One region of the Heyndrickxia sp. MSNUG genome, then DNA from elsewhere that is predicted to be linked to it. Evidence: predicted binding sites of a transcription regulator. Region 1 holds the regulator's gene; each other region holds the start of a gene.
What was found. Region 1 encodes Rex, which represses fermentation and respiration genes when NADH is low (regulators of the CRP and FNR family bind a similar motif). Its sites were predicted from a motif close to TTGTGAAATATTTCACAA; they were not measured.
Positions count from the first base shown of each region.

Region 2: AABM38_RS06675 (nitrate/nitrite transporter) is a predicted target of Rex. The motif match lies at 2,189-2,206, and genes of this name have one in related genera.
Region 3: AABM38_RS19520 (cytochrome ubiquinol oxidase subunit I) is a predicted target of Rex. The motif match lies at 2,267-2,284, and genes of this name have one in related genera.

Region 1 covers NZ_CP150978.1:247,213-251,501, forward strand. Annotated here, with positions in the region: gene AABM38_RS01395 (ABC-F family ATP-binding cassette domain-containing protein) at 1-753, opposite strand, end outside; gene moaC (cyclic pyranopterin monophosphate synthase MoaC) at 923-1,417, shown strand; gene AABM38_RS01405 (redox-sensing transcriptional repressor Rex) at 1,445-2,101, shown strand; gene AABM38_RS01410 (YdiK family protein) at 2,132-2,332, opposite strand; gene AABM38_RS01415 (lysostaphin resistance A-like protein) at 2,336-3,067, opposite strand; gene groES (co-chaperone GroES) at 3,500-3,784, shown strand; gene groL (chaperonin GroEL) at 3,839-4,289, shown strand, end outside.
Region 2 covers NZ_CP150978.1:1,356,084-1,360,372, reverse strand. Annotated here, with positions in the region: gene moaA (GTP 3',8-cyclase MoaA) at 1-335, opposite strand, end outside; gene AABM38_RS06675 (nitrate/nitrite transporter) at 585-2,084, opposite strand; gene AABM38_RS06670 (Crp/Fnr family transcriptional regulator) at 2,465-3,163, shown strand; gene AABM38_RS06665 (TIGR04053 family radical SAM/SPASM domain-containing protein) at 3,324-4,289, opposite strand, start outside.
Region 3 covers NZ_CP150978.1:3,882,599-3,886,887, forward strand. Annotated here, with positions in the region: gene AABM38_RS19515 (cytochrome d ubiquinol oxidase subunit II) at 1-797, opposite strand, end outside; gene AABM38_RS19520 (cytochrome ubiquinol oxidase subunit I) at 794-2,140, opposite strand; gene AABM38_RS19525 (alkaline phosphatase family protein) at 2,528-4,289, shown strand, end outside.

The DNA of each region.
Region 1 (4,289 bases):
GTAAGAGCTGTAGTTCCCCGGGAATTTTGCCAGCTGATGGCGGGAAATTTCATATACCTGATTAACGACTTTATCAAGGAAGTAACGATCATGGGAAACAATAAGGATTGCGCCATCATAACCCTGAAGGTATTTTTCCAGCCAAGAAAGAGTGTCGATATCAAGGTGGTTTGTCGGTTCATCCAGAATTAAAATATCCGGGCGGGTCAAAAGGAGCTTAGCTAGAGCAAGCCTTGTTTTTTGGCCTCCGCTTAATGTGGATATTTTTGTAGAGTAATCAAAGGAATGGAAGTTCAGGCCATGGAGCACGGAGCGGATGTCGGCTTCATATTGATAACCGCCTTGCTCCTTGAACTGGACCTGCAAAAGATCATATTCTTTGAGAACTCTGTCATATTCAGTCTGGTTTGTCAGTATGTCAGGGTCCGACATTTTTTCCTCAAGCCGGCGCAGGTCTTTTTCCATGGAATGCAGATGGTTAAAAACGCCAAGCATTTCTTCCCAGATGCTTTTTTCGGATTCGAGACCGGTATTCTGTGCCAGGTATCCGATCGTCGTCCCTTTAGGGCGGATGATTTCGCCGCTGTCATGCGCCTCGTGCCCGGCGATAATCTTCAGCAGGGTCGATTTCCCTGCTCCGTTGCGGCCAACTAAAGCAACACGGTCATGGGTCTGTATTTCAAACTTTATATTCGATAAAATAAGATCAGCAGCGAAATATTTTGTCAGCTGATTAACTTGTAATAAGATCATTATTATTCACCTCTATTGCCTTAGAGATAGTGTAACCCATTCACATAAGCTCGGCAATATATGAAACCCACCAAAGACAAGGAATGACAAGGAATTTGTGAACTCAGCAACAAAGTTCACACACAACTTTGTGAAAATAGTGTATCATTTGGTTGAAGGGAGCATGAACATGGCAGAATTTACTCATTTTAACGAAGAAGGCAGAGCAAAAATGGTGGACGTCAGCGATAAATCTGAGACGGTCCGCACGGCAATCGCCCATTCAAGTATAATTGTGAATGAAGATATATATATAAGAATCACAGAAAATAAGATGAAAAAAGGGGATGTGCTGGCTGTTGCACAGGTAGCGGGCATCATGGCGGCCAAGAAGACGTCGGAAATCATTCCAATGTGTCATCCACTTCCATTAACAGGCATTGACCTTAGCTTCGAATGGGAGCAAAATGGAAATGACTATATTTTAAATATTACCGCATCTGTAAAAACAAAAGGGAATACAGGGGTGGAAATGGAAGCGTTAACAGCAGCTTCAGCATGTGCGCTGACTGTTTATGATATGTGCAAGGCCGTTGACAAAGGCATGGTGATCGGCAAGACGTATTTAGTCGAAAAAACCGGCGGGAAAAATGGCGATTTTAAGAGAGATGAGAAGCTTAAATAGAAATTTTGATTGGGTGGAGGATGGAGAATGATGAACGAACCTATGAAAATACCGCAGGCAACCGCAAAACGCTTGCCGCTTTATTACCGTTTCTTATTGAACTTACATTCTTCAGGTAAACAAAGAGTTTCATCTGCAGAGTTAAGTGAAGCGGTAAAAGTGGATTCAGCGACAATCAGAAGGGATTTTTCTTATTTTGGAGCCTTAGGTAAAAAGGGGTACGGCTACAATGTGAATTATCTCCTGACATTTTTCCGAAAGACACTTGATCAGGACGAGCTTACAAAAGTGGCACTGATCGGGGTCGGAAATCTTGGAACAGCATTTTTGAATTATAATTTCTCAAAAAATAATAATACGAAAATCGAAATTGCCTTTGATGTAGATGAGGCAAAAGTAGGCACCGTTATGGGTGACGTGCCTGTGTATCACATGGATGAGCTGGACAAAAAAGTTGTCGAGGAAGGGATTCAGGTGGCCATTCTTACCGTGCCGTCTGCGGTAGCCCAGCCTATTACAGACCGATTAGTCCAGGCGAATATCAAGGGAATCCTGAATTTTACGCCTGCACGATTGAATGTACCGGACTCCATCAGGATTCACCATATTGACCTGTCTGTAGAACTGCAATCATTGATTTATTTCCTAAAGCATTATCCGACCAATACAGACACAGAAGAATGATATGAAAAATAGCCTCTTCGGATGAAGAGGCTATTTTTTCTGGATTTGTTTAAGTTTGAGATGGAGCAGGATCATCCGGATGCCGGAACCGAAGTCGAAGGTCGCGAGCATGACGAGGAGATAAGTGAAAAATCCCCATCCGGTTTCGCTGACATTCTGGATGGCGAAGTAGGTGAACAAGCTGCCTAGCAAGATGTAGACAATGCCTGAAAATAAAGGCGATTGCTTCATAACTTAAAGTCCCCCAATAAAGCTTTGGATTTTTTCTGCTTCTCTTATCATTCTCTCGATATCTTCCCTGAATACGGATTGAAGCAGGACAACGAACGTATTCATTGTGACATGGGCGATGATCGGAACGATGATTCGCTTTGTTTTTACATAAAGGAATGCAAAGGTAAAGCCCATGGCCGAATAAAGGATGACATGCTCGGGCTCCATATGAGCAAGCGCGAAAATCACTGAACTGATCAATGCAGCAAAAAAGAAGTTCATTTTCTTATAAAGGCTTCCGAAGATGATTTTACGGAAGACGATTTCTTCCAAAATCGGCCCGATGATCGAGCTGACGAGAATCACAACCGGGAAGTTCTCAATGAGGTTGATGATCTCTTGAGTATTTTCTGAGCCCATTTCGATTCCGAGCAGCCTTTCAATGCTTGCTGCAAAGGATTGAGCCATCAATGCCAGAAATACACCGGCAACGGCCCATGCAGCCGAGCTTGCTGGCGATGCCATTCCGCGCAAATCTGCCTGCATCTTTGATTCTTTCCGTAAAATAAGCAAAACGATGATCAGTGTCAGTGTAAAGCTAATGACTAGCCAGTAAGGAATCGATAGGGTTTCCATTTCCTTAAGACTCTTGCCCATCCCAGCTCCCACAAAGGCAACGAGCGGAATTCCGACCAGGCTTGAAAGCTGCATGACAATATAGGCGATGATAATGTACCAGTATTCTTTTTTCAATATGAAAACTCCTTTTAGGCCGTTTCGTAAACATAATGACTTTATATACGTTTTATTATGATAAAAGTTCCATAATGCTATCTCTCCATTTTACTAGTAAGCAGCTTGAAAGTTCAAATTGTAGGATGCTTGCTAAAAAAATGGTTAGATTTCCGCAGAAGCCGCATACTCTTTAAGGTGGCTTTTTTTTAAACAAGCTTAAATTAAAATTCGGAGAAAATTGTCGTCGAATATTGTGGAACGGGAACGAAAAATAGTCCTTGCTGTCACTGGATTCCTGCCCAGGGACCTAATATAAATTTTATAAAAAAAATTGGACTTCATGCTTGCAAAAAAAATGGAGATTCATTAATATATAAATTGTGTTAGCACTCGAATGAGGAGAGTGCTAATAAATAATAATCTACATATAATTTGAGGAGGTTGATTCACTTGATCAAGCCATTAGGTGATCGCATTATTATTGAGCTTGTTGAGTCTGAAGAAAAAACTGCAAGCGGTATCGTTTTACCCGACACAGCGAAAGAGAAACCTCAAGAAGGTAAAGTCGTAGCTGTTGGTACTGGACGTGTCCTTGAAAACGGAGAGCGCGTGGCACTTGAAGTTGAAGTTGGCAACCGCATTATCTTCTCAAAATACGCAGGTACAGAAGTAAAGTACCAGGGAACTGAGTACCTAATCTTGCGTGAAAACGACATTCTTGCTGTAGTGGAATAATAGCTGCTTAAAGACAGTACGTATATAACACAAATTTGAGGAGGGTTTTATACAATGGCAAAAGACATTTTGTTCAGTGAAGAAGCACGCCGCGCGATGCTTCGCGGGGTTGACGCTCTTGCAAATGCAGTAAAAGTTACTCTTGGACCTAAAGGACGCAATGTGGTTCTTGAGAAGAAATTCGGTTCACCACTTATCACAAATGATGGTGTGACAATCGCGAAAGAAATCGAACTTGAAGATGCTTTCGAAAACATGGGTGCTAAGCTTGTTGCTGAAGTAGCAAGCAAGACTAACGACGTTGCTGGTGACGGAACGACTACTGCAACGGTTCTTGCTCAAGCTATGATCCGTGAAGGTCTTAAGAACGTAACTGCTGGTGCTAACCCAATGGGCATCCGTAAAGGTATGGAAAAAGCTGCAGTAACTGCAGTTGAAGAGTTAAAGGCAATTTCAAAGCCAATCGAAGGCAAAGCTTCAATCGCTCAAGTAGCTTCTATCTCTG
Region 2 (4,289 bases), 1.1 Mb from region 1:
TATTTTGGCAGTAGAACTCCGTTTGTCGTTAAGGCAATATCTTTTAGGCCCTCAATCTCATTCAGTTTTTGGACGAGAATCGGGAGATCCTTCCGAAGCAGAGGCTCTCCGCCAGTAAGCCTGATTTTTTCAACCCCAAGTTCAATGAACAATTTTGCCACTCGTTCAATTTCTTCATAAGTCAAAAGCTCACTTTTAGGTAAAAAAGCAAAGTCTGGCCCGAATATTTCTGCAGGCATGCAGTACTGGCAGCGGAAATTGCAGCGATCTATTACTGAAATACGCAAATCTCGAAGTGGTCTATTTAACTGGTCTTTGATTATGTTTTTTACCATATGCGTCAACTCCAATTAGAGAAGTAGGATAAGTGATCGGTATCAGCTACAAATGCAATTCATCTAATATTCTCACACTAACATTATTAGTCCTCTATTTAAATAGTAGATTTTCTTTATATATATATATTACAACATAAAAACTGCCTGGGTAGTGTTTTTTACCCTTAATTGTCATGATGTTGTCAATTTATAGGGAATGGAAAAAACTGCATTAAGCCATTTAATGCAGTTTTTAAACGAGCTTTATTATTTGTTTTTCACAGTTAGCTCACTGAACATGCCGACAAAATTCTTTATTTCTCCTGCTTCATTTTTTACAGGACTGATTGTCAGCCACTCAGGATAAATCGTGCCATTCTTTTTCTTGTTCCAGATTTCTCCCTGCCAGAAGCCATTCTCTTTGATCGCTTGCCACATATCATTGTAGAAGTCCTCTTCATGCTCACCTGAACGAAGAATGCGCGGATTCTTCCCGATAATTTCTTCCGGGGTATAGCCTGTCACCGTAGTGAAGGCTGGATTGACTTGTTCGATATTTCCTTTTACATCCGTGATCATGACACCTTCAATCGTATGGTCAATGATATTTTTTGCCAGGCTTAATTTGTCCTGGTAATACATCCAGAATACGATGATCAAGCTTGCCAGTGCTATTTGTGATAATGCCATGAATCCAATTGCATAGTGTCCAGTCAGGTTGAACAAGAATGCGAGCATCAGCGGAGGGAAGAAGCCTCCCAATCCTCCCATTGCAGAAACGATACCATTCACGATTCCTGCCTGTTTGGAAAAATAGAGCGGGACAAGCTTGAAGATTGTTCCATTTCCTATTCCTGCACAGATGGCTACTGCCAGGCAGCCGATCGTATAAAGTGTCAGAGATGGCATGAATGATAGCAAGATTCCTGAAATCGTCAAACCGGCAAAAACAAACATCAAAATGATGAAAGAATTGAATTTATCTCCCAGCCATCCTCCAATCGGCCTGAAAAATGTTGCAAGTGCGATAAAGCCAGCTGTCCTTAGGCCAGCATCCACTTTTTCAAGATCAAAATGGGTGACAAGGAAATTAGGCAAATAGATTGTAAAGGCTACAAAAGATCCAAAGGTCAGGAAGTAAAATAAGCTCAATGCCCATAGCTTTTGATTTTTATAGACGCTCTTTATTTGTTCTCCTAGAGGAGTGACTACTTTAGGTTCCTTCTTATCCCCAAGCACGAAGTTCAGCAATGCAAAGGAAAGCACCAGGATCAAATACAACTTGACCGTTGTCTGCCATCCGAACTGGGAGGCGAGAACTGGAGCTGAGAAAGTTGAGATCGCAGTCCCCAGGTTACCAACTCCATAAATACCGTTGACGAAGCCGTGGCGTTCTTTAGGATAATATTTTGGCAGTGATGTAACACCTACTGAGAAAACAGCTCCACCGATTCCTGCAAACAATCCGCCAATCAGCAAATCCGTATACGAATCAGCAAGACTGATGAAATAGACTGGGAAAAGCAGCAATGTAAAGCTGATAAAGAATAATTTCCGGGCACCATACTTGTTTGTCCAGTATCCAATAGGAATCCTTAATACAGAACCTAGAACAACAGGAATTGCTGTCGCCATAGCAATCTGGTTTGCAGACATTTTAATATCCTCTTTTATAAATGGCATTAATGAGGATAAGATTACCCATACCATGAACCCCGCTATAAGACTGAGTGTTTGCAATGGAAGCTGAACTTTTTGTGTTTTCATTATTTTTTCTCCCCTTTGAGCTTACTAATTTATTTCCCTAATGGCTTTGAAATTGTCATAGCAGCTTTCTATGGGTAAATCGTAAAAAATTCACAAGCTTTTAGATGTGACGAACTTCACACCTATTTCTATGTTCAATAAACCGTCACAGATGTCTTCAAACATGTAAATTATCTGCCTTTGTTAATCGATATAATAAAATTAGAGCAATTTGTTTCGAAAATGTGAACAAAAAGGTCCTAGAATGTGACGACATTTTGACACTTACCGTTCCTGTATTTAGTTAACACTATGCCGGTGTTATTATTGTGACAATAAATACTTTGACACGTGAGCCAGACATTAGTTTTACCTCTCAAAAAATGAAAAGGGTGATGACCATGCTACATGCACATAAAGTAACTCATTCGATTGAAATCAAAGAATTGCTCCAGTTTGCTGACAGGACGATCCAAGTTAAAAAGGGATCATATCTGTTCCAGGAAGGCATGGAAGCAGAGGAACTTTATTTGATTCTCGGAGGTAAGGTCCAAATCAGTAAGGTCACACAAGATGGCCGTGAGCTCGCCCTTAGAATTTGCGGAGAAAACGATATTTGCGGCGAATTGACTTTATTTACGGATGCTCCAAAATATCTTCTTAGTGCCCTTATCATAGAAGATGCCAAGATTGCAGCCATCAGAAAAGATGTCATTGAAAAGGAAATATTCCAGAATCCATCGCTTGCATTCGAATTCATGAAATGGATGAGCGACCATTTCCGCAAAACACAAACGAAGTTCCGCGACCTTGTACTGAACGGAAAAAAAGGTGCATTGTTCTCGACACTGATTCGTATGACAAACAGTTACGGTTTGCAAAAAGATAATGGCATCCTCATCGACCTTCCGTTAACAAACCAGGAGCTGGCGAACTTCTGCGGCACTTCTCGTGAAAGCACGAATCGAATCCTGAATGAGCTTAAGCGTGAAGAAATCATTTCAATCAAAAAAGGGAAAATCCTTGTACACGACGTTGACTATTTACGTCAGGAAATCGGCTGTGAAAACTGTCCGGCAGTGTTTTGCAGTATAGATTGATATTCATTTACAATTTGAATAAGAAAACGAGTGAGGCTTCTAGCTTCACTCGTTTTTTTTAATGGATGGGTCTTATTTCTGCTACAAAGATTCAAAATCAACAATAACCTTAACACAGCCTATTGACTAAGCTCCTTAGACATGACGCAGGAGCTCTTATCTAACTTTGTTTCTGTTTTCTCAGGGCTTTAGGAATGTAAACGCAGAATGGTTCACTTTCCAGATAGTCTCCGGTCATAGCATAGGCGCGTGAACGGGATCCGCCACAAACATGCCTGAATTCACATACTCCGCATTTCCCTTTGTATTCATCTGGATTCCTTAATGACTTGAAAACAGGGGAATCCCTGTATATTTCAGCAAGCGGCTGCTCCCTGACGTTACCAGCTTTTACTGGCAAAAGGCCGCTAGGATAGACGTCCCCAGTATGAGAGATAAATACAAAGCCATTTCCGTCATTGACCCCTTTTGGCGCCCTGCCAAGGCCATCAATCGAACCTGTCAGTCCTTCTTTGGTCAATGCAGTGAGATAATCGATTTCTTCTGTATGGTCTTTTGCTTCCCGCATTTTTTGCTGGATTACGACCCTGCGGTAATGCTGGGCAGCTGTTGTTTTTATATCGAACTTCACTCGTTTGCTTAAATCATACAGCCAGGTAAATACCTTCTCGTGCTCAACAGGTGAAATCATGTCTTTTTCCTGCCCCCGCCCTGTAGGCACCAAGAAAAACACACTCCACAAAACACAATCCAGTTCCTCAACCATTTTTGCCATTTCATCTAAATAATCAATATTATAGCGTGATATAACGGTATTAATTTGAATAGGTATTTCCAGTTCATGCAAGTACTTGATTCTTTCCATAGTTAAATCAAATGACCCTGCTGTTCCTCTGAAATGGTCATGAACTTCAGCATTTGGACCGTCAATACTGAATGCCCAGCGTGACAATCCTACATCTTTGGCTTTTTCGATCGCTTCCTTCGTAACATTCGGCGTTGCACTTGGCGTCATTGAAACACGGACACCTTTTTTAACCGCATAAGCTGCGATATCAAAAACGTCCTCTCTCATTAGAGGGTCTCCACCAGTAAAAACAAGCATTGGATTATTCATTTCGTATAT
Region 3 (4,289 bases), 1.2 Mb from region 1:
GTTAAAAGCCCGAACGCTACTCCATAAGCCTTCCCCTTCCCTACCAGATAAACAGTCCCTGCGAATAAGATAAACGAGATTGCGAACAGCCACCAAAAGTCCATTAAGCGGCTGTAATGCGCAGGATTATGGCCCTTAAGCTCAATGATGATTCCTGTAGCAGTAACAATCGTAGGCACAGACCAGGTTAATGCATATTTCCGAAGCAGCTCTGTTGCCGGTTTGTCCTGAGCTTTATTTGCATACCATGTTAAAAATACAGCTGAAATATACAGAACAGCAGCCAAACTAAGAACAACAATACTCCAGGTCAGCGGGCTGGTGAACAATGCCCAGTAATCCAGTTCAAGTCCTGATGCTTTCTCACTGACAAAGCCGCCTTCCGAAATCGTCAGAACAATGGACAAAGAAGCTGGGATGAACAAACCAGAAAGTCCATATAAATAGGTGTATCTTTTATGCTCGAGCCCTCCATAGGTCGTAAAAGCGTAATACGCTCCGCGGATGGCAAGCAAAACAACTCCAATGCTAGCTGGAACCAGCAGAATCGTTCCATAATAATAGGCCGTTTTCGGAAAGAAACCGACAATTCCTACGAAAAAGAAGACAAGGAAGACATTCGTCACTTCCCACACTGGAGAAAGGTATCGCTGAATGATCCGCGTGAGAATATGCTGTTTCCCTCTGAATAAGCTGTATGCATTGAAAAAACCAGCACCAAAGTCAATCGAGGCGACGATGACATAGCCAAACAGAAAGAGCCAAAGGACCGAAATTCCGATAATCTCAAGTGTCATCGCATGTCACCTTCCCTCTCCAAATCCCTGTCAGCGAGCTCCTGTTCCACCGTATTTTTGCGGAACATTCTAGTCAGAACGACCCCACTTCCGATTCCCAGAACAAGATATAGTCCAGCGAACATGAGCAGCATGGTGTCTACGTGGCCGCTTGTTGTTGCGGCTTCTTCTGTTCGCAAAATGCCGCGGAGAATCCATGGCTGGCGTCCAACTTCAGCAAACCACCAGCCCAGCTCGATGGCGAGAATCGACAGCGGACCACCGAGGACGAGGAGCCAGCGAAACCATCTGGCGTGTATAAAACTCATTTTAAACCAAACTCCCAGCACATAGAGAAGTGATAAACCTGTCAGCCACATGCCGATCGTAACCATGCTGTCGAAGAGATAATGGATATATAGCGGCGGAATTTCATCGTCTTCAAACTGATCAAGGCCAATGACTTCTGCTTTCGGATTGCTGTGAGCTAATATACTGAGTGCATATGGCACTTTTATTGCATATTTAACTTCACCGTCATCCAGCACACCATATAGCATTAATGGCGCACCTTCATGCGTTTCGAAATGCCACTCTGCAGCAGCTAGTTTTTCAGGCTGATATTCAGCCAGGTATTTTCCCGAAAAATCGCCGATCATAGCAGCAGCGATTGAAAAAATAAGTCCGATTTTCAAAGTTAGAAACAGAGCTTTCTTATGATAAACATGATTAGATCCCTTAAGAAGCCGATAAGCGCCAATCGATGCTAACACAAACGCCGATGTCATATAGGCTGTTGCCAGAACGTGAGCTACCTTTGTTGGCATGGCTGGATTGAACATCGCTAAAACGGGATTGATATTCACGAGCTGACCGTTCACAAGATCAAAGCCCTGTGGCGCATTCATAAAGGCATTCACGATCGTAATGAACACAGCTGAAAACGAAGCACCTATTGCGACAGGAATCAGAAGGAGCAAATGTTTTTTCTGGTTCTCAAATCGATCCCAAGTATATAAATAGATTCCTAAGAAAATCGCTTCAAAGAAAAATGCGAATGTTTCCATGAAAAGCGGAAGCGCTATGACGTTTCCAGCCAGCTCCATAAAGTTCGGCCATAGTAAAGACAACTGAAGCCCGATTGCCGTCCCAGTCACGACTCCTACTGCGACGGTAATGACGAAACCCCGCGTCCATCTCCGTGCCATTAATATATAATGTTCATCCTGTTTTTTGATTCCGACCCATTGAGCAATCATGATCATGAGCGGGATGCCCACCCCTATGGTTGCGTAAATGATATGGAATGATAACGTCAGCTCAGTTAAGACTCGGCTGAAAAAGACCGATTCTTCATTTCCCATTTAACATTCTCCTTTTCTAACCTGCAATAATACGGCCAATGAAAGACAGCCCCATGATTGCTGCCACAATAAAGGCCAGCCAAATTAACATTCGTTCCTGTTTTTTGTACACACACTCACCTCTTAAGGTTAAATTGCTCACAAAATCACAAATCGACCTCCACCAAACCCATACTTAATGTTATACATAATAGTAATACCAATAAAATGTGAGAGAACGCTGATATGTAATACTCTTTCTCCTTACTTATTCCCATTTCCCAGTAAGTTAAAACGATGGATCATGGTATGCAAAATAGTTTTACAGGATTAGCCATGATAAAAAAGTTTCAACAGTTTAAAAAATAGGTAAAACAAACTAGAGAAAATATTTTAAAGGGAGATATTATGACAACAAGAATATTTACAGCACTCATTTTAGTGACTTTATTTTTAACAAATACAATAGAGTCATCAGCACTTGCTAAAAACGATAACCAAGTCGTTTTGATTTCCTTCGACGGTATGAGAAACGACCTGACTAGAAGATATATAAAGGATGGAAAACTCCCAAATATCGAAAAAGTAGTGAAAAACGGTTCGATGGCAAAATATGCGACTACAGTCAGTCCCTCGTTAACTGCTCCGTCCCATGCAGCCATAGCGACTGGGGCTCCCCCGCTAAAAACGTCAATTGTAAGTAATGTATGGCAGGAGCCTGACAAGGCCTTAACAAACAAACAGGATGCTTTTATGAGCAAACTGGACGTTGACCCATTGTGGATTGAGGCGAAGAAGCAGGGGAAAATCACGGCGACAGTTGCCTTTGCAGGAGCTAATCCAAAGACTGGAAAGCAGGGTGACTATACCGTTTATTATGGGGATACTTGGTCCCCCAGCAAGGAAGAGAAACTTAGATTCATTGAAGCTGCTAATTGGAAAAACACTCCTCACAGCTATAGCCCTCTAAAGGAATCTTCTTTTCAGATTAAAGTCAAGGATGGCAAAGACCAAACCCTTCATGTATTGGCCTACGACTCTTCCAATGACCAGAAGGAAAACTACAATCAGTTTATCCTTTCAGAGAACAAGGAGCTTAAGGATACTAAGGGAGTTAAAAGTGATGACTGGGGATCTCTTAGTTTAAAAGTACAAGATAATCAAATAGCAGGTTTTTGGTTCAGGTTTGCTTCAGGAAACCCAGATTTGCAAAATGAAACAAAGCTGTACAGGACAGCCGTGACCTCCGGGGAAATTGATGGCCCGGAAGGCTTCAGTCAAACCATCCGCGATAAATTTGGTGTTTTTCCGGCTCAGGATGATGATATTGCACTGGAAAAAGGGTGGATCAGCAGAAAAGAATATGAGGATATAGCGGAGCGCTTTGTTAATTGGGTGACAGACGTTTCTCTATTTATTAAAGAGGAATACGACCCGGATCTTCTGATGTTCTACGCCCCTCAAATCGACCACCAGGAACACTTGTACCTGCTGACAGACCCAAGACAGCCAGGCTATACGCCTGAAAAATCGAAGCGATATATGCAAAATATAGAGTGGGCCTACAAAGTAGCAGATAAGGTAGTCGGGGAAACCACTAAATCACTTGAGGACAACGAAAACTTATTCATTGTTTCCGATCACGGGATGGAGCCCGCCCATTCTATTATTGAGCCGAACAAAGTATTAAAAGACAAAGGTTTACTTGTTGAAACGGCTGATGGTAAGGTAGACACTAAAAAATCGAAAGCGATTGCCATTCCAAGCGGATCGGCAGCACACATTTATATAAACCTCCAATCCCGTGAAAAATACGGTATTGTACCACAAAGTGAGTATGAGCAAGTTAGAGAAGAAATCATAAATGCCTTCAAGGAAGTTAAAGTGGAGAGGAATGTAAAAGGAAGAGTCGTAACCCATCATCTGCAAGAGATGTGGACGAGCATTTGGAATGAAGGTCTATCCCTTGTTTCCTTAGAAGAAAATACAAAGGATTTATACAGTCATGTTTTTAAAACTGATAGTTATCCTTACGAGGAAGTAAAGCGATTGAGTGAAAAAGGAAAGCCTGACATGGAAGACAATCATTCAGGTGATGTACTTCTAATGGCAGCGCCAGGCTACATCATGGGAAACGGCATGGCTCACGTTGCAGAACCTGCTATTGATT